Regions from separate parts of the Siminovitchia fortis genome, predicted to be linked through region 2. Evidence: riboswitches for the same ligand, from Rfam matches in the RefSeq annotation. Region 2 holds a riboswitch; the other holds the start of a gene.
The links. A riboswitch is a leader RNA that binds a small molecule or an ion and turns the genes downstream of it on or off. The one in region 2 is predicted to bind FMN.
Positions count from the first base shown of each region.

Region 1: it holds a riboswitch for FMN, as region 2 does, so the genes downstream of both, FS666_RS00075 (ECF transporter S component) here and ribD (bifunctional diaminohydroxyphosphoribosylaminopyrimidine deaminase/5-amino-6-(5-phosphoribosylamino)uracil reductase RibD) in region 2, are expected to answer to the same signal.

Region 1 is NZ_VEKZ01000001.1:6,660-22,091, reverse strand. Features, by position in the region: gene FS666_RS00120 (D-alanyl-D-alanine carboxypeptidase family protein) at 1-743, shown strand, start outside; gene FS666_RS00115 (nucleoside recognition domain-containing protein) at 740-1,333, shown strand; gene FS666_RS00110 (spore maturation protein) at 1,336-1,869, shown strand; gene FS666_RS00105 (pseudouridine synthase) at 1,998-2,723, shown strand; gene resA (thiol-disulfide oxidoreductase ResA) at 2,844-3,389, shown strand; gene resB (cytochrome c biogenesis protein ResB) at 3,396-5,039, shown strand; gene ccsB (c-type cytochrome biogenesis protein CcsB) at 5,036-6,229, shown strand; gene FS666_RS00085 (response regulator transcription factor) at 6,336-7,052, shown strand; gene FS666_RS00080 (ATP-binding protein) at 7,049-8,827, shown strand; FMN riboswitch at 9,023-9,158, shown strand; gene FS666_RS00075 (ECF transporter S component) at 9,318-9,899, shown strand; gene FS666_RS00070 (efflux RND transporter permease subunit) at 10,058-13,060, shown strand; gene FS666_RS00065 (ferredoxin) at 13,095-13,343, opposite strand; gene FS666_RS00060 (CPBP family intramembrane glutamic endopeptidase) at 13,658-14,245, shown strand; gene FS666_RS00055 (LysM peptidoglycan-binding domain-containing protein) at 14,260-14,895, shown strand; gene FS666_RS00050 (DUF2663 family protein) at 15,140-15,432, shown strand, end outside.
Region 2 is NZ_VEKZ01000051.1:13,736-29,167, forward strand. Features, by position in the region: gene fumC (class II fumarate hydratase) at 1-746, opposite strand, end outside; gene FS666_RS14660 (transglycosylase domain-containing protein) at 842-2,923, opposite strand; gene FS666_RS19870 (hypothetical protein) at 3,280-3,450, opposite strand; gene FS666_RS14665 (histidine kinase N-terminal domain-containing protein) at 3,861-4,994, shown strand; gene FS666_RS14670 (YjcZ family sporulation protein) at 5,097-5,231, opposite strand; gene FS666_RS14675 (DNA topoisomerase III) at 5,401-7,491, shown strand; gene ribH (6,7-dimethyl-8-ribityllumazine synthase) at 7,527-7,997, opposite strand; gene FS666_RS14685 (bifunctional 3,4-dihydroxy-2-butanone-4-phosphate synthase/GTP cyclohydrolase II) at 8,019-9,212, opposite strand; gene ribE (riboflavin synthase) at 9,231-9,878, opposite strand; gene ribD (bifunctional diaminohydroxyphosphoribosylaminopyrimidine deaminase/5-amino-6-(5-phosphoribosylamino)uracil reductase RibD) at 9,879-10,976, opposite strand; FMN riboswitch at 11,139-11,282, opposite strand; gene FS666_RS20495 (hypothetical protein) at 11,384-11,506, opposite strand; gene aceA (isocitrate lyase) at 11,559-12,836, opposite strand; gene FS666_RS14705 (hypothetical protein) at 12,963-13,256, opposite strand; gene FS666_RS14710 (malate synthase G) at 13,419-15,432, opposite strand, start outside.

The DNA of each region.
Region 1 (15,432 bases), on a different contig from region 2:
TGGAGGGGTTTGTCTTCATGATGAATCAAAAAGCGAGAGAAATCGGCATGACGAATACCGTTTTTTCCAATCCTTCTGGATTGGACGGTCGTGAAAAGCATTATTCAACGGCTTATGATATGGCCCTTCTCATGCGCTATGCGATGCATGACGAAACATTCCGCACCATATCCGGTACAAAAGTATATTCCTTTGAACGCGAAGACCGTTCGCAGCATTGGAAAAATAAGAACAGGCTGCTGACCGAAAAATACAAATATGCCACCGGCGGGAAAACCGGATATACGAAAAGGGCCGGCAGGACGCTTGTCACAACAGCCTCGAAAAAGGACAAGGATATGATTGCAGTCACACTGAATGCCTCTGATGACTGGAATGACCATATATTCATGTATGAGTACGGTTTTGGCCATTTTAAAATGATGAAAATTTTGCCTGAAGGCCCATTGAAGGATGTGCAGCCGTTTAAAGGAAAAAGGACGTTATTTATAGAGGATCCGGTGTATTATCCCTTGATGAAAGAAGAATACCAGGATGTACGCGTTCGTTACAGGCTGCTTTCCCCCAAGGACATGAGAAAAACGAAAGATGGCGAGGTGGGCAGGGCTGTCATTTATTTACAGGATCAAGCTGTCCGCAAAATACCGGTTTATATAACAGAGGAAGAAAAGCAGGAAAAAGTGTCGTGGAAGAAAAAACTGAAGGCCCTGTTTTTTGGGCGGACAGGGGTCATATTGCCATGATCAATATTATTTGGGTTGCAATGACAGTGATCGGGCTCATCTTTGCTGCAGCAAACGGGAAGATGAAAGAAGTGAATGAAGCGATTTTCGCTTCAGCCAACGAGGCGGTAACGCTTTGTATCGGATTGATCAGCGTGCTCGTTTTTTGGCTTGGTATGATGCGGATTGCGCAGGATGCCGGTTTGCTTCAAAAACTATCCAATTTATTCAAGCCTATTATATTGAAACTTTTTCCGGATGTTCCGGGCGATCATCCGGCGGTCGGCTATATTTTGTCCAATATCATTGCCAATATGTTTGGCCTTGGGAATGCTGCCACTCCGCTTGGAATTAAGGCGATGGAACAGTTGAAGGCATTGAATGGCGGCAAGTCTACAGCAAGCAGGTCGATGATTACTTTCCTTGCATTGAATACTTCCGGGCTGACTTTAATACCGACAACCGTGATCGCCATCAGGATGAACTACAATTCCTCCGGTCCGACAGACATTGTAGGGCCTACATTGGTTGCGACCATTTGCGCCACTGCCGGTGCTATCATCTTCGACAGATATTTTTACTATCGCCGGGCCAAAAAGGGAGATAAATGACAATGCAAATGATCTCTGTTATTTCGCTATGGATTGTTCCGGTCATCATAGCCTATATTTTGCTTTACGGAACATGGAAGAAAGTTCCAACTTATGAGTCTTTTGTTGAAGGGGGTAAAGAGGGCATCAAGATCGCTGTTTCCATCATTCCTTTTTTGGTTGGAATGCTCGTTGCCATCACCGTATTCAGGGCTTCAGGCGCAATGGATTTTTTCATAGGACTCGCAAAGCCCATCCTGAATCAAATCGGCGTGCCTGCAGAAGTTGTGCCGCTTGCCCTTATAAGGCCGATTTCCGGAACAGCTGCTTTGGGGTTGATGAGTGATATCATATCGGTACACGGACCGGACTCTCTGATCGGACGGATGGCTTCCACTATACAGGGAAGCACCGATACAACGTTCTATGTTTTGACGGTCTATTTTGGGGCAGTGGGAATCAAAAAAATGGGAGATGCCATCAAAGTCGGCCTGCTTGCGGACTTCATAGGCATATCGGCAGCAATCCTCATTGTAACCATTATGTTCGGCTTATAAGTCGGGCGTTTTTTTTTGCTTAAAAAATCTGTATTCCTAAAAAAATTTTGTCCAAAAGCTAAGATTCTTTGATTTTCCATTCTTGTGTGCAATAATTCATACAGAAAACGCATCCTTGAGGTGAGAGAATGGAAAGATTGCAAAAGGTCATCGCTCAGGCTGGAGTAGCCTCGCGCCGAAATGCCGAGAAACTGATCGCTGACGGAAAAGTGAAAGTGAATGGCCAGGTTGTGACCGAGTTGGGTACGAAAGTGGCCGTAACGGATAAAATAGAGGTGAATGGCGTTCCGCTTGTAGAAGAAGAGAAAAAATACTTTTTATTTTATAAGCCGCGGGGGGTTATCAGTGCTGTAAAAGATGATAAAAACCGAAAAGTTGTCACAGACTATTTTGCACAAATTCCCGAAAGAGTGTATCCTGTCGGACGTCTTGACTATGATACGTCCGGACTCCTGTTATTGTCCAATGACGGCGAATTTACTCATCTGTTGACGCATCCGCGGCATGAAATCAAGAAAACCTATGTTGCCAAGGTAAAAGGGATCCCTGAACGTGAAGCACTAAAAAAATTGGAAAGAGGAATTCTCCTTGAAGACGGCAAAACGGCCCCGGCAAAGGTGAAGCTTCAAACTGTGGACAAAAGAAAGAACAGTGCCATCGTGGAGCTTACCATCCATGAGGGAAGAAACAGGCAGGTCCGGAGAATGTTGGAAGCGATAGGACATCCTGTTTTAAAGCTTAAACGGGAACAGCTTGCTTTTCTCAATCTTCATGGTTTAAATGCAGGAGAATACAGGGAATTGACTCCCCATGAGGTAAAAAAGTTGAAAGTTCTTGCCCAAACAGGGCAATGATGGTGATAGGACTTTTAGTCAGTTTTCACATAACCTTCATATGAAAATCCTGAACCGAACTTTTATAGTGATATAATGTATGTCGAATATCTGTGCTCCAAGGAGGTTTGTTTCATTCAAATGGCTGCAAAAAAGAAGCGGCGTCTGGTCATCAGAACTGTCATTTTAACAGTAATGACCGCTGCTGTCATTTATACTTTATATGCAAACTTTACGAAGGAATCAAGATCAAAAGTTTCAGCAGGTGACAGGGCCCCGGATTTTGTTCTGGAAGATCTTAATGGGGATAAGCATCAATTGTCCAGCTATAAGGGCAAAGGCGTATTTCTGAACTTTTGGGGTACATGGTGCAAGCCGTGTGAACGGGAAATGCCTTATATGAACAACCAATATAAGGAATTCAAAGATCAGGGTGTTGAAATATTGGCAGTAAATGTCGGGGAACCTGAATTTTTAATTAATAAGTTTGTGGAGAAACACGGTTTGGATTTTCCGATTTTAAAAGATAAAAACAAAGATATCATGAACATGTACGGTGTCTTCAACTTGCCTGCCACCCTCTTGGTAAATCCGCAAGGGGAGGTTATAAAAGTCGAGGAAGGCGAATTGACAGAGCAAAAGATCAGGGAAATGATGGAGAGTATTAAACCTGCTAAGGGGAGCTAGTTATATATGAATGAAGTGAAATGTGTCTGCGGCCACGTAAATCCGCATGGAACCATCTTGTGTGAATCTTGCGGCCGTGCCCTCACTGAGGAGGCAAAGCGTGAAAATCTCCATGACATGCGTTATGAGGGGAGCGCACGCCGGTCACAAACATATAACAGGACATTTATCGACAAAACCTGGAACTTTTTTTCCTCGGTTAAAGTAGGGATTTGGCTGATCGTCATCACACTCATTGCTTCGGCGTTCGGAACCATTTTCCCCCAGGTGATGTACATACCGCCAAATGCCGATCCGGCACAATATTATGCTGATGAGTACGGCGTTTTCGGCCAAATATATTATTGGCTTGGCTTTCATGATTTATACAGTTCCTGGTGGTACCTGCTGCTGATCGCTTCCATTGGAGTTTCACTCGTCATTTGCAGTCTGGACAGGGTGATTCCTCTTTACAGGGCATTGAAAAACCAGCGGGTGGATCGGCATGAAGGCTTTTTGAAAAGGCAGCGTCTTTTTAACCGCAAGGAAATAAATATTTCGGATGGGGATATTGAAAAATTCAAAAAAGGCCTTAAGGATAAAAAATATAATATCCGGGAAAAAGACGGAAGCATCCTTGCCGAAAAAGGAAGGTTCTCAAGGTGGGGTCCCTACGTTAACCATATCGGGCTGATCATATTCCTGATTGGCGGAATGCTGCGGTTTGTACCCGGAATGTATGTGGACGAAGTGCTTTGGCTCCGTGATGGGGAAACGAAAACAATCCCCGGGACCAACAACGAATATGTTTTGGAAAACAAAAAATTCACTGTTGAATTTTACGATAAGGAAAAAGATAAGGAAGTCTACAATTCAGCACTGGAGAAAGCCGGCCCGGTCGTGAAAGAATTTCAATCCGACGTAGTCCTTTACAAACGTGATCCCGAACAGACCCTTGGATCCGAAAGTGATCTTGTCGAGAAGAAAAAGGCGAAAATACGTGTAAATGAGCCGCTGAAATTCGATCATTTTGCCGTTTATCAGACGAGCTACAGGGAAGATGAATTTCAATCAATGACGTTTACCCTTATGAACAAGAAGCAGGAAAAGGGTTACGGAGAAGTGACGATCGATCTGTTTGATCCAAAGGACAGCTACGATTTGGGGAATGGATATAAGGTAGAACTGATCGGCTATTATCCGGATTTCTCGGGCTTTGCCGAGAATGGGGAGCCCCAGACAAAATCACCAAATCCAAACAACCCTGCCTTTGTATTTAACATGATTTCTCCGGAACACCCTGAGGGGGAAGTCAGCTTTACAGCCATCAGGCAGACGGTGGAACCGCTGGGGGAAACCGATTATAAAATGGCTTTCAAGGGCATTGATACAAGAAATGCAACTGCACTCACTGTCAGAAAAGACATGACCCTGTGGATTTTGGGTGTCGGTGGCGCCATCTTTATGATAGGTGTCATTCAAGGCTCGTTCTGGATGCACCGGAGGATCTGGCTTCAGCGCAAAGACGGCGAAATTTTAATTGCCGGACATACGAATAAAAACTGGCATGGTTTGAAAAAAGATATATCTGATCTTATTAAAGATACTTCTATACCAGATGTCATAGACCAGACGGGAGAAAATAAAGGAAAAGAAAGTGGGAATACATGATGACAGGACTCGTCCAAATAAGCAGCAATTTGCTATATGCTTCACTTATTTTATATCTTGTTGCAACCTTCCTTTTCAGCGGAGCGATTCGCGATAAAAGGGGGAGGGAAAAGCAGACGGGTGTTAACCGCTGGGGAGTGCTCGCAATCTTTGCAACAATGATCGGCTTCATATCCCAGATTGGTTATTTCATTACAAGGTGGATTGCAGCCGGACATGCACCTGTCAGTAACCTTTTCGAATTTACAACTTTTTTCGGGATGATGATTGTTGCTGCGTTCATTCTCCTATTCTTTATTTATAAGCTGAATGTGCTTGGGTTGTTTGCATTGCCGACCGCTTTTCTTTTAATCGCTTATGGGAGCATGTTTCCCAGGGAAGTCACACCGCTTATTCCCGCATTGAAAAGTGACTGGCTGCATATTCATGTCACAACAGCGGCAGCAGGCCAGGCTATTCTGTCTATCAGCTTTGTGGCCGGCATTATTTATCTGCTAAAATCTGTTGACCCTACAGTAAAGGATAAAAGATCTTTTTGGCTTGAAGTGATCATGTACTGTGTTGTCGCGACTATCGCTTTTATCATTATTTCAACATCGTTCAGTTTAGCCCATTATAATGCAGATTTCGCCTGGGTGGATAAAAATGGCCGGCCGGCTGAAGCAAATTATCAGATGCCCGCCCTTGTGGGCCCGCATGAAGGCGAGCTGCTGACCAAGGACCGGATGAACCCGCTTGTAACCATGCCGGCTATCGTTAACGCAAAGAAATTGAACACCGTTATATGGACAGTAATTGCCGGCACAATACTTTACCTGCTGATTCGCCTTGTCACCAGGAAACGGGTAAGCCTGCTGTTAAAGCCGCTCGTCAAAAATGTCAACCTTGATCTTGTCGACGAGATCGGGTACAGGTCTGTCTTGATTGGCTTCCCGGTATTTACGCTTGGCGGTCTCATTTTTGCCATGATTTGGGCACAGATTGCCTGGACGAGGTTCTGGGGATGGGATCCTAAGGAAGTATGGGCACTGATCACATTCCTCTTCTATGCCGCATTTCTTCATTTGCGGCTATCAAGGGGATGGCACGGGGAAAGATCTGCGTGGCTTGCAGTCGTCGGGATTGCAATCATCATTTTCAACTTGGTGTTCGTCAACTTGATCATCGCGGGCCTTCATTCCTATGCATGATTAAGTGCTGAATTTGGTGCTCAAAGCCCTCACTCTTTAGGTGTGGGCGTTTTTCTTATACAATAGTAAGTAAGTACGCTAAGATGAAGGCAAGGGGGAAAGAAAAATGGAACAAGAAGTCAAAATTTTGGTTGTAGATGATGAAGACCGCATCCGCAGATTATTAAAAATGTATCTTGAACGTGAAAACTATATAATCGATGAGGCGGCGGATGGTGAAGAGGCGCTCGAGATGGCGTTGAATAATGACTATCACTGTATTTTGCTTGATCTAATGATGCCGAAAAAAGACGGAATTGAAGTTTGCAAAGAGCTTCGCGAAGAAAAAGCGACTCCCATCATCATGCTGACTGCAAAAGGAGAAGAAGCAAACAGGGTCCAAGGCTTTGAAGTGGGGGCTGATGATTACATTGTCAAGCCGTTCAGCCCAAGAGAAGTTGTCTTGAGGGTGAAGGCGGTGCTGAGAAGATCTTCGCAGACAAGCTTTCTCCAGACTGACCCGACAGCACGCGATATTATTGTCTATCCGCATTTGTCGATCGACCATGATGCCCATAGAGTTACCGCCGACGGCAAAGAAGTGAATCTGACGCCGAAAGAATATGAGCTACTTCACTTTTTGGCCAAATCACCTGACAAGGTATTTGACCGCGAGCATTTATTAAAAGAAGTTTGGCAATATGAATTTTTTGGCGACTTGAGAACAGTGGACACTCACATAAAGAGATTGCGTGAGAAGTTGAATCGCGTCTCGGAAAAAGCAGCAGGAATGATTGTCACTGTTTGGGGAGTCGGTTATAAATTTGAGGCAGGCAATGAATGAGACTTTGGCGCAGCGTTGTCGGGAAGCTATGGATGACCATTCTGCTGCTGGTCTCCTTTGTTTTAATCATTCTTACCATTTTACTGATACAGTTTTTTGAAAAATATCATGTAGACCAAATTGAACAAAGTTTATCAGATACAGCTGAAAAAATATCGGGGATCATTGAATCTCATCGAAATGACGGACTTGGAGAGGAAATTGTCTTTGAAATCGTGGACGATCCCATGGCAGTTGCTATTGCATACGATAAAGAGCGGTTTCATTATTCTCCCGACACAAATGAAAGCAACAAGATCCCCCCGTACGTATTTTTAAACGATAAAGAATTGGGCAAGGTATTCACTGAACAGAAAGTGATCAAGAAAGAACTGTCGATGTCTGATGTTCATGACCCCGGAAGCAGGTTTAAAAACTACATCGTGGCCGGTGTACCGCTGCACCTGAACGATAACGAGACTGGCGCCATTTTCATATACCAGTCGTTGGGAGTATTGAAAGAAACAACGAAGCAGACAGCTAATCTCATATTGCTGGCTGCCGGAATAGCGATTGTTTTGACGACCTTTTTCGCTTTCTTCTTATCTACCAGGATCACCGCGCCGCTGCGTAAAATGAAAGAAGCCGCATTAGAATTGTCAAAAGGCAACTTTGATACGAGAATTCCGTTCCTGAGCCATGATGAAATCGGGGAATTGGCCATCGCTTTTAATCAAATGGGTAAACGCCTGAAATTCAATATGAACGTTTTAAGGCAGGAGAAGGAACAGCTGACCAATATTTTAAGCAGTATGGCAGATGGAGTGATGACGTTCAGCCGTGATGGCACGATTTTGATCACGAACCCGCCGGCTGAAAGATTTTTGCAGCAGTGGCCTATTGACGGCAGCGAAGCGAATGGCCCGATTCCACCTGAAATGGCGGAACTTTTGGGACAGGCGGTAGCTGATGAAAAAGAACATACGGGTGAACTGTCGGTTCAGGGACGGTACTATGTTGTGATTGTCAGCCCACTGTATACGCATGATCAAAAAAGCGTCCGCGGGGCAGTGGCTGTAATAAGGGACATGACAGAGGAACGCCAATTGGATAAACTAAGAATTGACTTTGTTGCAAATGTGTCGCATGAACTTCGCACCCCTATCGCGATGCTTCAGGGGTACAGTGAGGCAATCATAGATGATATTGCAGGATCCGAAGAGGAAAAGCAGGAAATCATTAAAATCATTTATGACGAATCACTGAGGATTGGGCGCCTCGTCAATGAACTGCTTGATTTGGCAAGAATGGAAGCGGGCCATATCACTCTGAATTTCGAAGAAGTGGATGTCGGTGCATTTGTCGATAGGATCACCTCTAAATTTCAAACAATCGCACGTGACAATAATATTGAGCTGAAAAGCCATATTGAAAAAGAAGATATCATTTTTTCGCTTGATCCGGACAAAATTGAGCAGGTGTTAACGAATCTGATAGATAATGCAATAAGATATACTCATGAAAATGGCAAAATAACAGTTACCCAGTCCGTTGTAAAAGGCGGAATCACGATATCGGTTGAAGATGATGGAACTGGGATACCAGAGGAGGATCTGCCATTTGTTTTTGAACGCTTTTACAAAGCGGACAAGGCTCGAACGAGAGGAAGGGCCGGTACGGGGCTTGGGCTGGCCATTGCCAAAAACATTGTCAATGCGCATCAAGGCCAGTTGACAGTGGCAAGCAAGCTTGGGGAAGGAACAACTTTTACCCTTTTTCTCCCAAATAGAAAATGAAGAATAATGCAGAAGATTGGCGTCTAATCTTGTTTCATGCGTAACATACCGTAAAATGGAAGGAGCTGCATTTGGTCATCAAGTGCAGCTTTTATATATAAGCCAAATGCCAAATGCGTAAAACAAAAAGGTTTTTGACATATATCTTCACAAATCAGGACTCTTGTTGTATAATAAATCCAAACAACATATACGATTCATCTTCGGGGCGTGGTGAAATTCCCGACCGGCGGTAATGAGACAACAGGTTTCTGAGCCCGCGAGCCTGGTAAAGGCAGGATTTGGTGCAATTCCAAAGCCGACAGTATAGTCTGGATGGGAGAAGATGAAGGTAGCCGCCGTACGTTCAAAATGCAGGAATTTGAACGTTTATTCGAACATGCCTTAATTCTCCCTCAAAAGTTTGGAACTTTGAGGGATTTTTCATTTTAGGCAGCGATTTTGGCTAACCTTTCTTCGACATGGGATGAATCTCAAAGGAGAGAGGATTTTGAGAAAATTCAATACGAGGTCATTTGTAGCAATCGGGATGCTGAGCAGCCTATCTTTTGTACTGATGCTCATTAAATTCCCAATCCCGCCGTTTCCGGCCTATCTGACAGTGGACTTCAGCGATATTCCTGCATTGATCGCTGCGTTGATGTTTGGTCCGCTTGCCGCTATCTTGGTGGAACTGATTAAAAATATCATTGATTATTTAATGATTGGCAGCGAAGCGGGAATTCCGGTTGGAAATTTTGCGAACTTCCTGGCAGGGATCATGTTCGTTTTACCAACTTATTATGTATTCAAAAAGTTGAAAATGAAATGGGGATTAGCCGTATCGTTAATCTTCGGAACGATATTTATGGCAGTTTTCATGAGTGTGCTGAACTATGTGGCCATCCTGCCTGCTTATATACTTTTGCTTGGATGGGACCCGATGTCCACTTCGGATCTCCGCCAGCTGGTTGTAGCGGCAATCCTCCCATTTAACATCATCAAAGGGCTGATTGTAGCAATGGTATTTCTATTGGTATACAGCCGCATGCGCAACTGGATTGACAAGCAAGTGGTTTACCGGAATATATAACTGAGAGAGCCAGCAATGAAGCTTTTCATTGCTGGCTCTTATTTTTAATCTTACTAAATACAAAGTAGTAAGAAAAATTACGACTTAAGTCTATATGATCAATCAATAAATAAACTATACTGATGTTGTTGGGTATTATACTTTTTGGGGGGAAATGAATGATCTGGTTTACAAATTGGGCATTGAGAAACAGGGCAGCTGTCATTTTGCTGATTGTTTTGACTTTAGGGCTCGGAACTCTCAGTTATTTTACATTGCCAAAGGAATTTTTGCCTGCTGCAAATAATCCTGCAGTAACAGTCATTGTCATGGGGCAAGGGACGGATGCAGATACCATGGCTGAACAGGTTACAAAGCCGATTGAGAAAGCCGTTGGTTCAGTCAAAGGTAAAAAAGATGTTTTTTCCACATCTGCGGATGGGTATTCATCCATCGATATTACACTCGATCCTTCAATGGATATGAAAGAAGCCAAAACCCAGGTTCAGGAGGCATTAACAGGCGTTGAACTTCCGGAGGGATATTCCAAACCAATCGTCTCACAATTGAACATAGATATGATTCCTTTATGGCAAGTCGGTCTTTCCTTTCCAAAAGGTGCCAATCGAGATGAGATGGAAAAAGTTGAAAATGAGATTATACCAATGTTTCAGGGACTCTCAGGAGTATCGGATGTGCTTGTTTATGGAAAACAGCAAACACAGGTGAACATCACGCTTGACCAGAAAAAAATGTCTGATTTTAACATCCCTATTCAAGCATTGATGGGGCTTCTTCAAGGGAAAAATTTGGCAGTAGCAGTGGGCGAAGAAACAGTTGGTGACAGAAAAGCCAATCTTAAAGTGATTGGCCAGATAGAAGGGATAAAAGAACTTGAGAACATGCAGATTGCAGCGGAGACTCGGCTAAAGGATATTGCAAAGGTAAGTATCAGCGACTCCAGTGAAACATTTTTTACCCGGGTGAATGGGGAGGAAGCAGTGGCTTTACTTCTCCATAAAGAGTCGAATGCCAATGCAGTTTCGGTCGGTAAAAAAGTGAACCAGACTATGGAAAAAGTGAATAAGGAATTTGGTCCGCTTATAGAAGCATCTATGCTCGTTTCGTTTTCAGAATTTATCACAAATTCTGTAGACAGCATGATGCAGGCAGTACTGCTCGGGGCTTTATTCGCCACAATTGTGATTTTCGTCTTTTTACGGCATATCAGGATGACGCTCATCACTATAGTAAGCATTCCGCTGTCTCTTGGGTTGACATTATTTCTGCTTTCACAATCAGGCATTACATTGAACATTTTAACTATTGGGGCTGTTGCCGTTGCCGTGGGCCGGCTTGTCGATGACAGTATTGTTGTGATAGAGAACATATTCCGAAAAGTCCAAAACGGTAATTTTTCGAAAGAAGTGATAGTAGGCTCAACAAAGGAAGTGGCAGCAGCCATCACCTCATCAACCTTGACAACGGTTGCTGTGTTTTTGCCAATGGGACTTGTGAAGTCACTTGAGGAATTATTGCTTCCATTTGCGCTGACAATTACATATGCGCTTCTATCCTCACTCCTTGTTGCATTGGTTGTTGTTCCGCTTATGAGCTCACGTATGCTGAAACAGGGAAAAATGCCTGTGTATAAAAAACCGAAACGGTATATGAAAATATTGGATTGGTCCTTAAGGCATAAATGGGTACCGCTTTTACTTTCACTCTTTATCTTTATCGGAGCTGTTGGCATGTACGCTGTCATGCCAAAGGGAGCTGCGGATGCTTCTGACAATGATGTTTCAATAAGTGTTGTCTACCCGGATGCTGTGCCTTTTTCAAAAGTAAAAGATGAAGCTTTTGAATTCGAGTCCTTTTTGACGGAGCAACCCGAAGTGAAAGAGGTCATCACATTTCTTGGATCGAACCCTGAAGATGCCCAATTCAGCCAGGTCAATTCGCAAAACCAGGGGAGTTTCCACGTAGTGATGAAAGAAGACGCCAGTACAGAAAAAGTGATGAAAAAAATTGAAAAGCAAAAAGAGAAATACCCTGAAGCGGATTTCGACATCATGATGGTATCCATGGTGAATTTCAGTGATTCAACCATCACGTTGGATGTTGTCGGCAACGACGCCAGCAAATTAATCGAAGCATCCAAGCAAGTGATGGATGAAGTGAAAGGAATCGATGGAGTAGAAAAAGTGACAAGCAATCAAAATGAGCTTAAAACAGTCTATGATATTAATATTAATCAAAAGAAAGCAAACACAGAGGAAGTGGCCGGGCAAGTACAGATGCTGCTTAATCCATTTCCAATCGGCATGATCAAGGTGGAGGGCAAGGATACGCCGGTTATGCTTGACAGCTCCATCCATCCCAAATCAGAGAAAGAGCTAAAGGATATTTCTGTGATGACTGGTGAAAAGCCGGTGAAGCTTTCATCCATTGCAAAAATCGAGAGAGCGGAGAAGCCGACAAGTGTTCTTCGTAAAGACGGCAAGGAATATGTTCGCGTCAGCGTGGAGGCAGATCCGAAAAACCTGTCTAAAATAGCAAGCGAGGTCAATATGAAGGCTGGAAAATTGTCTTTGCCTGATGGCATTTCATTGGAATATGGAGGAGCAGCGAGTGCGCAGTCGGAACAATTTATGGAATTATTCCAATTGATGGCTGTCTCCATCGGTCTTGTCTACTTGATCATGGTCCTGACATTTAAAACGCTCCGGGCACCGCTTGTCATTTTGTTCACATTGCCATTGGCCTTGATTGGAGCTATTCTTGGACTGCTTGTTTCCCGGACACCAATTGATATCGGAGCTATGATCGGGGCGCTTATGTTGATTGGGATTGTTGTTACAAATGCCATTGTCTTACTTGACCGGGTAAGGCAGAACGAAAAGACGATGCCGATTCGAGAAGCTTTGCTTGAGGCCGGAGCTACAAGGTTCCGTCCGATCATCATGACAGCTTTGGCCACCATCTTTGCCATGATTCCGCTTTTGATGGGCAAGGAGGAGATGGGAAGCCTCGTTTCCAAAGGTCTGGCGGTTGTTGTGATTGGCGGATTATCGGTTGCCACTTTGCTGACATTGGTCATCATTCCTGTGGTATATGAGCTATTTCATTTTAAAAAAGCAAAAAAACAGCGGCTGGCGAAAGAATCTGACATTGCAATGTAAAGAGAAGAGGGAGCGATCGCTCCCTCTTTAAAATCTATTCGAATTTCAATGGATCTCCGTCAAATGGTTCGTCGGCGACCTTTATGGATTCGGTCGGGCAGCCCTCAAAAGCATCCATCATATCATCTTCCAAAATATCGGGCACTTCCGCAATTCCTTTGTTGTCATCAAGGACGACATATGCCAATCCTTCATCATCATAGTCATATATATCAGGAGCCGCCGCTCCGCAAGCACCGCAGGCAATGCACGTATCTTGGTCGACCATAGTAAACTTGGCCACTTTTCATCCTCCCATCACTTATCTATGTCAATGCTGTTTAAAAACATGCAATCGAAAAAGATTTATTTCTATACATATATTAATCCTCCAGAAACAACATTTCAACATTGTCGAACTATTTTATTTATCGGAAGATCATAGAGAACATAGTCGAAACAACCGATTCATGATAAAATCAAAGAGAAAACGGCATGATGCTATTTTTCCCCAATGCCGCTCCGTACAATTTATAAAAAAATATGACAGGTAATAAAATGGATGGCATTACCATACATATGATGGATTGACGGTTTTTAAAAAAAGAGTGATTGTATATGAGACAAAGCAGACAGGCAAATCTTATCAAGCAGATGACCCATCGGGAAATTACAGCCCATTTGTACCTGACCCAATTGATTTTGCTGATCGTTTCCCTTATAGCAGGAGCAATATTTTTAGACATGGCTGAAATTTTAGCGAGGTTCAAATTTGATTCCAGGTGGGTTTTCTGGGGAGTCGTTAACGGGGCGGCAGTTGCAGGTATCGACATCATGTTGATGAATTTATTGCCGGAAAGATATTATGATGATGGCGGAATCAATAATAAAATATTTAAAGCGATGCCTTTTTGGCAAATCCCCCTTGTTGCGCTCGTTGTTGCATTTACCGAGGAGCTGCTGTTTCGGGGGATCGTGCAAACGTCGATCGGACTTGTGGCTGCAAGCATCTTATTTGCCGTCATACATTTACGGTACTGGACACATTGGTATTTAATGGTGAACGTCATTATACTGAGTTTCTGGATTGGCATCGTGTACGAAATGGCCGGTCAGCTGTTATGGCCCGTTATTGCCATGCATTTTACCATAGACTGTTTGTTGGGGATATATATAAAATTCGGTTCTTTCCGAAAGGATTTGTAAAGAGGGGATTAAAGATGGAAATGAATCAAAATAGCGGCGATTGGCAAAAAGACCATAAAGAAAACGAACGCGTTGCAGGAAAAGATGCGCTCCCTTCAAGAGCTGAATATCACGGTAAAAAGAGAAAGCCCGGGAATAAAAAGAAAATGAAAGTGTCCATACCGCTTGTTCTTTTGCTGATTTTACTGATGCTCCCGATCGGCATCCTGTCCATCATCAACAGCGGTGACCGCTCAAACGCGAATCCTGTCAGCGGGGGTTCAGGCGAGGAAGTGTCCTTTGAAACAGAAGATCCGGTGAATGAACCGGAGCCTGAAACGAAAGACAAAAAAGAGAAGGAAGCAGAAAAATCAGCTGATGAATCGGACAAAGAAGATAAGAAAGGCGAAGCCAAAAAAGAGGATCCTGTAAAAAGCGAAGAGAAGACTGCGGAAACTGAAGAGCCGCCTGCAGAAAAGCAGGACGAACAAAATGAAGATAATCCTGGAGAAAAAGTCACCTATCATACGGTCCAACAGGGGGAAAACCTTTTCCGGATTGCGATGAAATATTATAATTCCCAGGAAGGCGTTGAAAAGATCCGGCAGGCAAACGGTTTGGCAGGCAACGAAATCAGCGTAGGCCAAACATTGAAAATACCGCTGCCCTAAATAATTTCATAAAATGGACCGGCCCCTCATACGATTAGGATGAGAGGCTTTTTGTAATCCTAAAAATTAGACAAAACTGTGATATGTCTAGCTCCAGCGCCTATCGACTAGCAGACTTCGCGCCTTCTCCTACGATAAGTCAACATCGGCTCCTTCGTCGCCGTGTTTCCTTTATCTCGTCGAAGGCACTCCAGTCTGTACGTCGATGGACAGGCGCTTGCGCTTTTCTAATGGAGGGCATGGCATGGACAAAATTATGCTTACGCTTGATGAACAGGTGGACGAAGCAACAAAAAGAATGATCCAGCACTTGATTGAGAAAAAAATGAAATATGACCATTATAAAAATACACATTTCTTTATTCTGTCTTTTTTTATACTATATTGTCTGACCCTGTTATTTATCTGCTACACGCTCGTCATCGTTCCAAATGGATACTCCATCATGAACAGTATTACGGCATTGCTTGGGACAAACCATCTGATTTTGCTTTTTTTAATGGCGGTGCTGCTGTTCGGGGCTTTAAAATTTTATTT
Region 2 (15,432 bases):
CTGCTCAGCTGTTCCGCCACTTTGTCGCCAAAATCCGGTTCAGCATTGATGCCGGTACCCACAGCCGTTCCGCCAATAGCCAGATTAAGGAGATGCTCGGCACTTTCTTTGATCATTCTTTCACTTTTTTCAACCATTGCCCTCCAGCCGCTGATTTCCTGTCCAAGCGTAAGCGGAGTGGCATCCTGCAAATGCGTGCGGCCAATTTTAATGATATCCATATACGCTTTTTCTTTTTCAAGAAGCGTTTGTTTCAACTGGTCCAAGGCAGGAATCAAATCATGGTAAATGGCATGGTATGCAGCAATATGCATTGCTGTCGGGAATGTATCGTTGGAGCTTTGCGACATATTGATATCATCATTCGGATGAATCTTCTCTTCAGAACCCACATTTAATAATTCATTTGCTCTGCGGGCAATCACTTCATTCACGTTCATGTTGGACTGAGTGCCGCTTCCTGTCTGCCAGACAACAAGCGGAAAGTGGTCGTCAAACTTGCCCTCAAGCACTTCATCGCATGCTTTGACGATCGCTTCCTTTTTGGCATCTGATAACTTTCCGAATACATTATTTGTAAGTGCAGCAGCTTTTTTTAACTGGGCAAAAGCCTTGATGACTTCCAAAGGCATTTTTTCATTTCCAATTTTAAAATTCTGCTTGCTCCGTTGAGTTTGTGCGCCCCAGTATTTATCTGCAGGCACCTTAATTTCACCAATTGTATCCCGTTCGATGCGGAATTCCATTCTTTACATGCCTCCTCTAAGTTTTAACCATAGGTATTCTCTCACATATCGGCAAAAATTTCATCTACCCTGCCGGAAATGATGAAAAAACCTGCTTAATCGTTTTGGAACCGCCTATACGTTTCCTTTAATTTTTCTTCAAACTTATTCAAATTTCCTTTTCCTTTTTCCAATTTTTCTTTCCATTTTTTTGCTTCATCCATCATTTTGTCATCAAAATTTTTCAGTTGTTCTTTGAGGGAATTCTCTTCTTTTTTACGCTCTTCCTCAAGCCGTTTATTGATGGATGGCGTCTCAAATTTATCTTTTTCGACATGCGGAAGTGTCTGTTCCATCATTGAGCGGAAAATTGGGACGACTGTATCACTGCTGGCGCCTTTTAAATAATGGTCTCTGTCGGTCCTGTCATAGCCAAGCCAAACGGCTCCCACAAGGTTTGGCGTGTAGCCGACAAACCATTGATCCTTCGTTCCATCCGGTATTTCCGGATAAGGAAGCTGTGTTGACCCGGTTTTTCCGGCAATATCGTAGCCATCGAGTTTTGCGTTTCTCCCTGTTCCGGTCTCTACCACATTAAGGAGAATGGCCGTCATCTTTTCTGCCGTTTTACGGCTTGTAACCCGGGTGGTTTTCGGTTTGAATTCACCTTCCACATTCCCGGTGGGACCGACAATTTTTGTGATGATATGGCTTTTTTCCCTTTTCCCGTCATTCGCAAAAACTGAATAGGCTTCGGCCATTTGCCGGGGTGAATACCCCGTGGTTGTTCCGCCCAAAGCCAGGCTTAGGTTTTCATCTTCCTTTTGGATGGAGAGTCCGAATTTCTTGGCGGCTGCGATACCTTTATCCAGGCCAATTTCATTCAAAAGCCAGACAGCCGGAACATTCAATGATTGCTCAACAGCAGTATATAACGGCACTTCACCTGCATATTGCCCGCTGAAATTCTTCGGTGTATAACCTGAAAATGTCATTCCTTCTTCGTCTTTTAAAGTGGATTGGGCCGTATAGCCTTCTTCAAGTGCCGGGGTGTAAACGACAAGGGGCTTTATGACGGAGCCCGGCTGTGCCTTCAGCTGTGTCGCCCTGTTATACGCGCGGAAAGTATGCTCTCCCCTTCCGCCGACAAGCCCCCGGATGCCTCCCGTTTTTGGATCAAGCATGATCGCCCCGCTCTGGGCAAGTGTTCCGTCTGAACTTACAGGAAAAAGATAGTTGTTTTGATATACTTTTTCCAAACCCGCCTGAACATTTTGATCCATCTCAGTGTAAATTTTATAACCGCGGGTCAATATTTCTTCCTGTGTCAGGCCGTACTGGTTAATAGCCTCATTTAATACGGCATCCACATAATAAGGATACTTTCCTTTCAGCGGATCCGCGCCTTTGTCTTCCAGTACAATTTTCTCATTGACAGCTTCCTGATATTCTGACTCACTTATCATTTCATATTTCAGCATTTGGCTTAATACGAGATTCCGCCGTTCAACTGACGCATCATAATTTTTATATGGATCGAGGGCTGATGGCCGGTTCACTATTCCCGCCAGCATCGCGGCTTCACTGAGTGTAATTTGGCTTACATCCTTGCCAAAAAATTTTTTGGATGCATTTTGGACTCCCCAGCCGCCGCTTCCAAAAAAAGCTTGGTTCAGATACATTTCCAATATTTCATCTTTCGTAAACTTCTTTTCGATTTCGATTGCCAGAAAAACTTCCTCCAGCTTCCGTTTATATGTCCGCTCTGGAGAAAGAAGGGCATTTTTGGTCAACTGCTGCGTCAGCGTACTTCCTCCGGCCGTGATTCTTCCAGCAAACAGATTTTTAAAAAACGCCCGGGAAATACCGTAAAGGTCGAATCCCCTATGTTTATAAAATCGGTGGTCCTCAACGGCCACTATGGCATTCTTCATATTTTCAGGGACTTCCGCTATTGGGACGCCTTCCATCCGGTTGGCAGATATTTTACTGGCTTCATCACCATCTTTGTCGTAGATAACGGTTGCCTGTGCCAATCCCTGTTTCAAAGATTCGACATTGGCAGCACTAGCCAAATAGGCAAAATATGACAGGCCGATCAAAATAACCAACGAAGCGATCAGCAATAAAATTTGATTCAGATGGGCTTTTTTCCAAAACCTCCATAAACTGTCTTTTATTTTATAAAACAGGTCCATACCTTTTCCTCGCTTTCAATTGCGCCGGCTCCATACACATTTGGAAACCAATTATAATATAATGTTTTTTTCATCAAAAAGCTACAAGAAAAGTGAAGGGCGACGTTTAGCGACGTACAGACTGGACGACTCCTGACGAGATAAAGGAAACACGGCGAAGCCGCAGGCGAGCCGATGTTGACTTATCGTAGGAAGGAGGAGGAAGTCTGCTAGTCGCTGGAGCCCGGAACTGGACAACAAGAAAAGTGGAAGGCGACGTTTAGCGGCGTACAGACTGGACGACTCCTGACAGATAAAGGAAACACAAAAAAAAAACAACCGGTTTATTCCGATTGTTTGGGCGCATCGTATAAGGATTAGTGATCCAGTTCTTTTTCTTTCACCCTGGACAGCTCATTTTCCAATGTTTTCATATACATATACACAATTTGCCTTGTTTTATCATCTGCTCCAATGATTTCCAAATGATTCATACATTTGCTGATTACAGGATTTTTCGATTTGTTTTTTTCCTCTTCATTTTTCATACTACCCACCCCTGTCTGCAAGGCTTGGCCTGCCATAATTTATAATGATGGAAAAATCGTCATTTTACACCAAATACAATGGGTAGTTATTTGCTGAATTATATTTATTATATATAGACTTTTCAAATAAGTATATAGGTACTTTTTATCAACTTTTCAGAAATAACAAGGCCGGAAGCCTTGAAATACACCGCTTTTTATATAATATCAATAACGTTATTTATCAGCTTTATTTTCATTTTATATAAAAAATGACTTAAAAAGATTAGGAGAATTTGTTCGATTTGGGCATATCCTACAAATTGCTGCATAGATATCTATAAAGCTCTTAAATAAATTGCATAAAATTAATGTTTAAAAGAGTCTTTTTACCCTTCAACTGATATAATGGAGAGGAGGTGAGTACGGGGATGAACCAGCTTACGGACGAACTTATATCTTTTCTTCAACAAAAAAGATCAAGCTTCCTCGAAAAATGGAAAGAAAGAGCGATGCTGCCTCCCGATTTGACCCAGCTCAACAGAGAGAAGCTGGACAACAAGGGAAAGTTCATATATGAGGTTGCTTTGAAAGCACTTTCTTTGCCTAAGGTTGACTTGCAAACCTATTTACAGGCAAGTGCCCATAAAGTAGCGCAAACGAAAATAAGAGAAAACTCGGAAATTGAACTCTTAGTTTATAACCTGAACATGGCAAAAAATATACTTTGCGAAGAAGTGTGTAATTTTCCATCAGAACCGCAAATTTTAAAGAAATTTTTCATGCATTTATCCTATATTTTTGATCATTTTTCATATTACTCTGTCATGCATTATAGAAGGCTGAAACAACAATTGAATGAACAGGATAACCGGTATATTCATTCAAGCCATGAAGACCGCCTTACTCTTCTAGGCCAAATGACGTCCAGCTTCGTCCATGAATTCAGAAATCCTTTGACAACCGTTCAAGGGTTTGTTCAGCTCCTGCGTGCGGAGTATCCCGATCTCCCATACATGGATATCATTTCTTCAGAATTGGAGCAACTTAAATTTCGGATCACTCAATTTCTAATGCTTTCCAAAAAACAGGAAGTGAATCAGGAAGAAGTCATTTTTTCCTTAAATGAACTTGTTGAACAAGTTGCTTCTTTCGTGTATCCCAGGCTGCTTGAATTGAAGGTATCCCTTCACCAGGAAATGGAAAATAACCTGTATGTAAAAGGAATCCAGGAAGAAGTGCGCCAGGTGATCATTAATATCATTTTTAATGCAATTGAAGTCATGGTGTCCACTGATGCAGAAGCCGTCATACATATAAAAGGATACCGGAAAGGAGACTCGATTTATCTCGAAGCTTCCAATACCGGGCCAAAGATTCCTGATTCATTGATCAAAGATATTTTTGAACCTTTTGTAACGACCAAAAAAACCGGTACAGGCCTGGGACTTTACGTTTCCAGACAAATCATAGAAAAACACCACGGGCAGTTATTATGCAGTTCCAATGAGAAATGGACCACTTTCACCATTATCCTGCCTTCTCCACATGAAAAGGATAGGTAAAGTTGCAGGCTTTTTTTGTGAGTAACGTCTAATATCCAAATTAAAGTTACATAATCCAATTGGAAAAAGAGCGGTATATCCCGCTCTTTTCTATTGTGGATTTTACCACCAAGCTGCACCAACAATGATTAACAGAATGAACAATACGACGATCAACGCAAAGCCACCGCCATAGCCAAAACCTCCGCCGTAGCCGTAGCCGCCGTAGCCACAACCGAAGCCACATCCGCCCCACATAAGCGTTCACCTCCTGATCGGGGATAAGTAAAAATCCCTACACAATAAACTATTCAAATTGGGAGTTTATGTTTGGGCTTGCGACATATACAGCCAATCATTTTTGGTTTTTTACACATTCCGCTATGTTATGATATACAGTAGAAGCAGCAAGAAGGGAGTCAAGCAATTGAAATCATTAGTACTGGCAGAAAAGCCCAGTGTTGCAAGGGATCTGGCCCGGGTTCTCGGCTGCACGGAAAAAAAGAAATATTCCATCGAGGGTCCGCAATATGTCGTTACATGGGCTTTGGGACATTTGATCGAACTGAAGATGCCGGAAGACTATGATCAAAAATATAAGACGTGGAAATTGGAAGATTTGCCGATTATTCCTGAAAAAATGGACTTAAAAGTGATCCGGCAAACCTTTCCGCAATATAAAGGAATTGAACAGCTTGCCAAAAGAAAAGACATTAAAGACCTGATCATCGCGACTGATGCGGGACGTGAAGGTGAACTCGTCGCCCGTTGGATCATAAAAAAGGTCCGCTGGAAAAAGCCGGTGAAACGCCTTTGGATCTCGTCCTACACTGACCGCGCAATCAAGGAAGGATTCCGGCAATTAAAGCCGGCGAAGCAATACGATGCTTTATATGATTCAGCCGTTTGCAGAGCTGAAGCCGACTGGCTCATCGGTTTGAATGTAACAAGGGCTTTGACTACGAAATTCGACGATCCCCTTTCAGCGGGACGTGTGCAGACCCCGACACTCGGAATGATTATAAAGCAGGAAAAAGAAATACAATCATTCGTTCCGAAAGAATATTGGACAGTTCATATACAAGCCGGCGGCCTTGAAGCCGAGTGGGAACACCAAGGGGAAAAAAGAGTTTTTTCAAAAGATAAGGCAAATGCCATTATTGCAAAAGTGAAAAATCAGAAAGCGGTTGTGAAGGCGGTCGACCGCAAGGATAAATCGGAGCAGCAGCCCCTCCCTTATGATTTGACTGAATTGCAAAGGGACGCAAACCGCCGGTTCTGTTTTTCAGCCAAAAAAACTTCAAACGTTTTGCAAGGTTTATACGAAAATCATAAGATCGTTACGTATCCCAGGACGGACTCAAGGTATTTGACCACTGACCTGGCAGCTACGATGGCCGACCGGCTTGAAGCCCTTCGCTCCGCCTACAAAGATGATGTGCAGCCTGTATTGAAGCAGAAGGTGAAGGTGCTGGCCTCCCGTGTCTTCAACAACCAAAAAGTTACAGATCACCATGCCATTATTCCAACGGAACAGCCGGTAAGATTAAGCGACCTTTCGCAGGATGAAAAAAAACTCTTTGATTTGATCGCCAAACGCTTCCTGGCACTTTTTTACCCGGCTTATAAATATGAAACACTTCGTGTGACGATTGAGTCTGGCGGTGAAACGTTCCTGGCAAAGGAAACGACAGTCATTGATGAAGGATTTAAGGTGCTGACAAGGCAGCAGGATGGAGAAAAGCACCTGAAGTCCCTCCAGCATTTAAAGCAGGGGCAAACATTTACAATCGACAACAGCCGGCTTCAGGAACATCTGACGGAAGCCCCGCCAAGATTTACGGAATCCGACCTCTTGGCGAGGATGGAGAAATACGGACTTGGAACACCTGCTACAAGAGCTGATATTATCGAGAAGCTTCTAAGCTCACAGGTGATTGACCGCTCAAACAACCGCCTGTTCCCCACGCCAAAAGGCAAGCAGCTTATTGAACTTGTGAACGATGAGCTGAAGTCTCCGGAATTGACAGCCAAGTGGGAAGCCGAACTGGAGGCAATCGCCCGCCAAAAAGGGGATCCGGAGAAGTTTTTACAAAATATCCGAAAGCAGACAAAACGCCTTGTAACTGAAGTCAAGCAAAGCGATAAATCGTATAAAGCCCATAATATTACGGGTACCAAATGTCCTGAATGCAGTTCTCTCATGAAGGAAATCAAAGGAAAGGACGGGCGCATGCTTGTTTGTTCCAACAGAGAGTGCAATTTCCGAAAAAGGAAAGACCCGAAGCTTTCCAACCGCCGCTGTCCGCAATGCCACAAGAAAATGGAAATCCATAAGGGAAAAGCGGGTATGTATTTCCAATGCCGCAAGTGCAATCTGGTGGAAAAAGCTGAAAACCGGAAAAAGACAGTCACAAAGCGGGAAGAGCGCCAGCTTCTGAAAAAATATTCCAATGATGAAGGTTTTGGAAACAGCATGGCGGATGCATTAAAGGCGGCACTGAAAGATAAAAAGTAAAGGCAACGGCTGTCCGATCGGGCAGCCGTTTTACATTAGGAATTCATTGATTTATATAAGTTTGCCATCTCAATGGCATCAACTGCCGAATCCCAGCCTTTATTCCCTGCTTTTGTTCCGGCCCTTTCGACAGCCTGCTCAATCGTATCTGTTGTCAGAACACCGAATATGACAGGAATTCCCGATTGAAGCGCAACATTCGCCGCACCCTTCGCCGCTTCGCTGCAAACATAATCAAAATGCGGGGTTGCACCGCGTATAACAGTCCCTAAAGTGATAATTGCATCATACTCATTCATTTCTGCCATTTTCTTGGCAGTCAACGGTATTTCAAATGCACCGGGCACCCATACAACCGAAACATCATCCTCGGAAACACCGTGGCGTCTCAATGCATCCAGCGCTCCGGACAGAAGTTTTCCTGTAATGAATTCGTTGAATCTGCCTGCGACAATACCGATTTTCAATCCTGTACCAACTAAATTCCCTTCATAAACTGTTTTCATCTCTTATCTCTCCTCAGCTATTTAAAATGTAAGCAAATGTCCGAGCTTTTCTGCTTTTGTTTTCAAGTATTTTTCGTTTTCACTTTTAAAAGGCAGCTGGATCGGCAGCCTCTCGGTTACCTCGAACCCGAAATCCGAAAGACTGGAAACTTTCCTTGGATTGTTAGTGAGCAGTTTGAGTTTCTTGACTCCTATGTCTTTCAGCATTTGTGCGCCAATGCTAAAGTCGCGAAGATCCGCCGGAAATCCGAGTCTTTCATTGGCCTCCACTGTATCAAGCCCTTCTTCCTGCAGCTTGTATGCTTTTAATTTATTAATGAGCCCGATCCCTCTTCCCTCCTGGCGCAGGTATAGGAGAACCCCGGCACCTTCTTCTTCAATCCGCCTCAATGCAGATTGAAGCTGCGGGCCGCAATCACAGCGGCAAGATCCGAATACATCCCCCGTCAGGCATTCAGAGTGCATCCGTACTATGACAGGTGTATCCGGCTCAATATCCCCTTTTACAATGGCCAAATGTTCTTTATAATCAAGCACGTTTGAGTAGGCAATGATCTTGAAATCACCGTATTCAGTCGGCAATAGGGCTTCCGCTTCCCTTTTGACGAGCGTTTCCTTGGCGTTCCTGTATAAAATCAAGTCTTTGATTGTAATCATTGACAGCCCAAATTCATCAGCCATTTTTCTTAAGTCGGGAGTACGTGCCATCGTTCCGTCATCTTTCATGATTTCACAGATGACGCCGGCCGGCTTTGCCCCGCAAAGTTGAGCCAGATCAACAGCCGCTTCCGTGTGGCCGGGCCTTTTTAATATCCCTCCCTCTTTTGCTATGAGGGGGAAGATATGGCCCGGCCTTTTAAAGTCCCCGGGCTTAGCACCATCTTCCAGCATTTTTAAAATCGTTTCCGAACGTTCAAATGCACTGATGCCTGTGTGGGAATCAATATGATCAACACTGACGGTAAACGCTGTTCCAAAAGGGTCGGTGTTGTGGTCGGCCATCTTCGGCAAATCCAATTCCTTTGCTCTCTCTTCCGTTATGGGCATGCAAATGAGGCCTCGTCCTTCCTTCGCCATGAAATTGATCACTTCAGGATCTGCCTTTTCAGCCAGCGCAACAAAATCGCCTTCATTTTCCCTGTCCTCATCGTCCGTTACAATGATCACTTTCCCGTTTTTCAATTCTTCGAGGGCTTTTTCAATTGAATCAAACATACTGTCACTCCTTCCTTTTTAACCGATGAAGCCATTCTCCAATAGCTTATCCATCGTGATTCCGGTTTTTATTTCCTTTCGGCTTTCCAGCATGTGATAAATGTATTTGCCAAACATATCGAATTCGATATTGACTGGGTCGCCGATGTTTTTTTCTGCAAGAATCGTTTCCGCTTGTGTGTGCGGTACCAGGGAAATTGTTATTTTTTCACCGTCTGTTTCAAAAATCGTCAGCGAAGTTCCATCTATTGCAATCGATCCTTTTTCCATGACAAACACTTGGAATTTCTCTGGTATTTGGATAACCATATAAAGTGCGTTTTCCATACTTTTTTTACTTATAAGGGTGCCGGTTCCATCGACATGCCCGCTGACAAAATGTCCTCCGAACCTGCCGTTGGCAGCAATCGCCCTTTCCAGATTCACCTTTGAACCTGGTGCTAGCATGCTGAGTGATGTCACATTGAATGTTTCAGGCATGACATCGGCCTGAAACGTTGAGCGGGTAATTTCCGTTGCAGTTAGACAAACACCATTTACCGAAATGCTGTCGCCCGGATGGATGTCTTCCAGGATCTTTTCTGCCTGGATATGGACATTGAAGGACTTCGCCTTTCGATCAATTCGCAGAACAGTACCGATTTCTTCTACAATTCCTGTAAACATTCACTTTCCCCTTTCCACCGGTTCAACAATTAATTTTATGTCAGGACCGATTTGTTCGACTGATTTAAATGCCAAGGGAATACTGTCTTTTACTAATTGTTTGGGGACTCCTCCAAAAGCCGGCGTCCCTTTCCTGTCATTCAATAATTTCGGCGCCATGTACATGACAATTTCCTGAAAAAATCCGGAATCAATGAATGCGGAATGGACGGCGCTTCCGCCTTCGACAAAGACGGAAAGGATCTGCTCCTTCCCCAGCCAGTTCAGGAGCGGTTCGATTTCAATTTTCTCTGAAGGCATCTTTTTCACTTTGACACCTTTTTCCTCAATGGCACGACGCTTTTTTTCATTTGCGTGCTTTCCGCACACGATGATCGTCGGAGCCGCATTGTCATTTAAAAGATTGCATTCCATAGGAATTCTCAAATGAGTATCCAGAACAATTCGAATGGGATTTTTTCCACCCTGGGGCAGTCGGGTTGTAAGATGGGGATTATCCTGAATCACAGTATTGATGCCGACCAATATTGCATCGTGGCGATGCCGGTAATGATGGACATCAAGCCTTGCCTGATCAGATGTGATCCATTTGCTGTCTCCGCTGGAAGCCGCTGTCTTTCCGTCAAAAGTTACAGCGGTTTTTAATGTAGTGAATGGTTTCCTTGTCTTAATAAAATGAAAATAAAATTTGTTCAGATCTTCGGCTTGTTGACCGTAAATTCCATATTCCACCGAAATTCCGGCTTTCTGAAGCTTTGCCACACCATTTCCGGCAACAACCGGATTCGGATCCAGGCCCGCTATGAAGACGCGCCTGATTTTTTTCTCAATGATCAAATCAGCGCACGGCGGCGTCCTTCCTGTATGTGAACATGGCTCAAGAGTGACATAAAGATCGGCGCCCTCCGCCCTTTCGCCGGCTTGTTTCAAGGCGTTGACTTCAGCGTGCGGCTCGCCTGCTTTCATATGTGCGCCCATGCCGAGAATCTGCCCGTTTTTGACAACGACACAGCCGACCGCCGGATTCGGACTCGTCTGCCCGACAACGGATTCCGCCAGCTGTATGGCCAATTTCATATAAAAATACTTGTCTCCCATAGTGCCTCCTTTCAATGATCGACGGAAAAAGCCCCGAAACATTGTTTCGGGGCGCAAAAACAGCAATTTTAAATAAGCGTCATGAAGCTTTGACAAAAAGATTTTTAACAAAGCCTAAATAAACATGCCATTTTATAAAAAAATGCACGAGAAACAGACGCCTTTTTCCTTCTCCCATCCAGACTTTCACTGTCGGCTTTGGAATTTCACCAAATCCACCGGATCGTTGCCGAGCCGGGTCACGGACTAAGAGACACTTGTCTCATCACCGCCGGTCGGGATTTTCACCCTGCCCCGAAGGAAAAAACTATTCGAATGTTTGTATTATAACATACAAATATATTTTGCAACCCCTGACTTTTTTCGTGATTGTCAAATGATCAATAGAAATTGGGATAAATGGCTAATCATTGGTCCAATCCGCCATTGACCACGCTGAGGCTTTTCGACCATATCCGGGCATTGGTCCCGCCTGCCAATGACCACGCAGGCGCTTTTTCATCGTATCCGGGCAATGGCCGATTTTTCACGAAGGAAAACCCCCTTGGGTGTACCTTTTCCCAAGGGGGCCTTTCGCTATTTTTATGATTGGAACTGCGCTTCCTCTGTTGATCCTGCCAATGCGGTTGTGGAAGAGGTTCCTCCTGAAATGACCATTGACACTTCATCGAAGTAACCAGTACCAACTTCACGCTGGTGGCGTGTAGCTGTGTATCCTTGCGCCTCGGAAGCAAATTCTTCCTGCTGGAGTTTGGAATAGGCAGCCATGCCGGAATCTTTGTAGCCGCGGGCCAATTCGAACATGCTGTGGTTGAGGGAGTGGAAGCCTGCAAGTGTAACGAATTGGAATTTGTAACCCATTTTTCCCAGCTCTTGCTGGAAGCCGGCAATCTCTTCATCGCTCAGCTTGCTTTTCCAGTTAAAGGAAGGTGAGCAGTTATATGCAAGCAGTTTGCCCGGGAATTTTTCATGAATGGCTTCTGCAAAACGCCGTGCCTCCTCGAGATCCGGTTCAGCCGTTTCACACCAGATGAGATCGGCGTAAGGCGCATAGGCAAGACCTCTTGCAATTGCCTGGTCAAGTCCCGGATTTGTGTAATAGAACCCTTCCGGACTTCTTTCGCCTGTCAGAAATTCGCGGTCATACGGGTCGACATCACTTGTAATCAAGTTAGCCGCATTCGCGTCAGTCCTTGCGATAATGACAGTAGGCACATCCATGACATCTGCAGCAAGTCTTGCCGCGATTAAGTGGCGCACAGCCGTTTGTGTCGGTTGAAGAACTTTACCGCCCAAGTGTCCGCATTTTTTCTCGGAAGCCAACTGGTCTTCAAGATGGACCCCACCAGCCCCTGCCTCAATCATAGCTTTTGTCAATTCGAATACGTTGAGGGGGCCTCCGAATCCTGCCTCCATATCTGCTACAATGGGAGCAAACCAATACGTATCGCCTTCTCCCTCTGCCTGCTGGATTTGATCTGCACGCTGCAGTGTCTGGTTGATCCGTTTGACGACCTGCGGAACACTGTTGGCAGGATATAAACTTTGATCCGGATACATCTGCCCTGCTAGGTTCGCATCTGCGGCAACCTGCCAGCCGCTTAAGTAAATTGCCTTGAGGCCTGCTTTTACCTGCTGCATTGCCTGGTTCCCTGTCAGAGCACCCAGCGCATTTATATAATCTTCCGTATTGATCAAATTCCAAAGCCTTTCGGCCCCCATCCGCGCCAATGTCTGCTCAATGACGACCGATCCGCGCAGTTTCACTACATCCCCGGCGGAATATGGCCTTTCAATCCCTTTCCAGCGTTCTGCTGCCCAGCTTTCTTCAACTTGGCGGATTTGTTCTTCTCTTGTCATGATAAACCTCTCCCATTCTACGTTTTAATATTTGATCAACAGATTGATTCAATCAATCTATTATTCACCTGTAATATATCTGTTTTTCGATATTTATAATGTTATATAACAGATAAGGCAAAAAAATTATTCAACGTTCTCGCAGCATTGAATGACTTCCTTAAATGTTTGATGCTCCATACCGCATTTGCTGCAAATGTTTTCAATTTCCAGTTTCTCTTCCTCCCTAATAACGACCACTTCTTTCGCTGCGAGCGGCTCAACATCAAACGAACCTTCAGCATTTCTTTTTAAAGTCAGCAATTCGTTTCCGAGGACGAAAGTTGTACCATTCATTTCTTCAACCGTCTTCCCTTTGATCAGCTCTTCCAAAATCCACTCTTCGATAAAGTCTCTTTCTGCTGTTTGTTTCGTTTGCATGTTCTCCACCTTCTTTTTTAATAAGTTGATATTAATATATAACAGAGTTGTTATTTAGTCAACTGTTATAATACAATATTTTTTAAAATATTTTTCATTTATTTTCTTTAGCAAACTTTCGGGCCTCTTCAAGGCCGTATGACCAGCCTTGAAGAGGCCGCCCTATGCCTGCTGTATTGACATTTTCTGCTTGAATTCAAGACGGCGGCTGTGAAGGATCGGTTCCGTATATCCATTTGGCTGCTCTCTTCCGAGCAATACAAGGTCGCACGCTGCCTGAAAAGCAACAGATTCCTCGAAATTATCCGACATCGGTTTATAATGCGGATCTCCGGCGTTTTGTTCATCGACAACTGCCGCCATACGTTTCATCGTTTCCAGAACCTGCTCAACGGTACAAATGCCATGGTGAAGCCAGTTGGCCATATGCTGGCTTGAAATTCTCAGTGTTGCGCGGTCTTCCATCAGACCGACATCATGGATGTCCGGAACTTTGGAACAGCCTACGCCCTGCTCCACCCACCTGACAACATACCCCAATATTCCCTGTGCATTATTATCAAGCTCCTCCTGGATCTCTTCATGTGTAAAATGAGTGTTGGATGCAAGCGGAATATCCAATATGTCATCCTCTACATCCTTGATTTCCTTTGACAGATTGTGCTGGATTTCCCAGACATTCTTTTGATGGTAATGCAGGGCGTGTAATGTAGCAGCAGTCGGGGAAGGAACCCACGCTGTATTGGCGCCTGCCTCTACATGTCCGATTTTTTGTTCAACCATCGCCTTCATCTGATCGGGCATGGCCCACATTCCCTTACCGATCTGTGCGCGGCCCGGCAGCCCTGTCTCAAGCCCCGCGAAAACATTCGACTGTTCATATGCCTTGAGCCACCTGGATGCCTTCATATCATTCTTTCTGATCATCGGCCCCGCTTCCATCGATGTATGGATTTCATCGCCTGTACGGTCAAGGAACCCTGTGTTAATAAAAACAATCCGGTCTTTGGCTTCTTTGATGCAGGCTTTCAAATTTAGCGATGTCCGGCGCTCTTCATCCATAACGCCCATTTTCAGCGTATTTCGTTCGAGTCCGAGCAGATCCTCGACACGGTCAAACAGCTCATTGGCAAAAGCGACTTCTTCGGAACCGTGCATTTTGGGCTTAACAATATAAACAGATCCTTTTTCAGAGTTCTTCCGAGCGGTATTTCCAAGAAGATCGTGTTTGGCTATTAAACTAGTGATTACGGCATCAACGATTCCTTCCGGCACTTCTTCTCCGTTTTGATCCAAAATGGCCGGCGTTGTCATCAAGTGCCCTACATTCCGGACAAGCTGGAGTGAACGGCCGCGAAGGGAAAATTCAGTTCCATCAGGTGCCGTATAGATGCGGTCTTCATTCATTACCCGGTTGATTGTTTTGCCGTTTTTTTCAAAAACGGCACCGATTGTTCCCTTCATCAGCCCAAGCCAATTTCGATAAACAAGGACTTTGTCTTCCGCATCGACTGCTGCAACCGAATCTTCGCAATCCATAATGGTAGAAAGAGCCGATTCAATTAAAAGATCTTTTATCCCGGCAGAATCAGTCCGGCCGATCGGATCTTCAGGATCTATTTGTATTTCAACATGAAGACCGTTGTTTTTAAGTAAAATGGCACTCGGATTTTCCGCTTCTCCCTGAAATCCGGCAAACTTCTGATGATCCTGCAGCTTCACACTTTTGCCGCCCCGGAGCTCTATCGTCAAATGGCCTCCGGAAATGCTGTACTTGACCGAGTCATGATGGGAACCTTCCTGTAATGGGGCGATCTGATCCAAAAACTTTCTTCCGTAATCAATCACTTTTTGGCCCCGAAGCGGATTATAACCGCTTGTCAGTTCCGCTCCGTCCGCTTCATCAATGACATCAGTTCCGTAAAGGGCATCATATAAGCTACCCCATCTTGCATTGGCGGCGTTTATGGCATATCTTGCATTATTTACAGGCACGACCAGCTGCGGGCCTGCTTGGGCGGTAATTTCTTCATCCACATTTTTTGTTGTAATGGTGAAATCTTCAACCGGCTGTTCCAGATAACCGATTTCTTTGAGGAACGATTTGTATTTTTTCAAATCAACCGGCCCTCTGTTATCCTGATGCCACTGATTGATTTTCTCCTGCAGGCTTTTC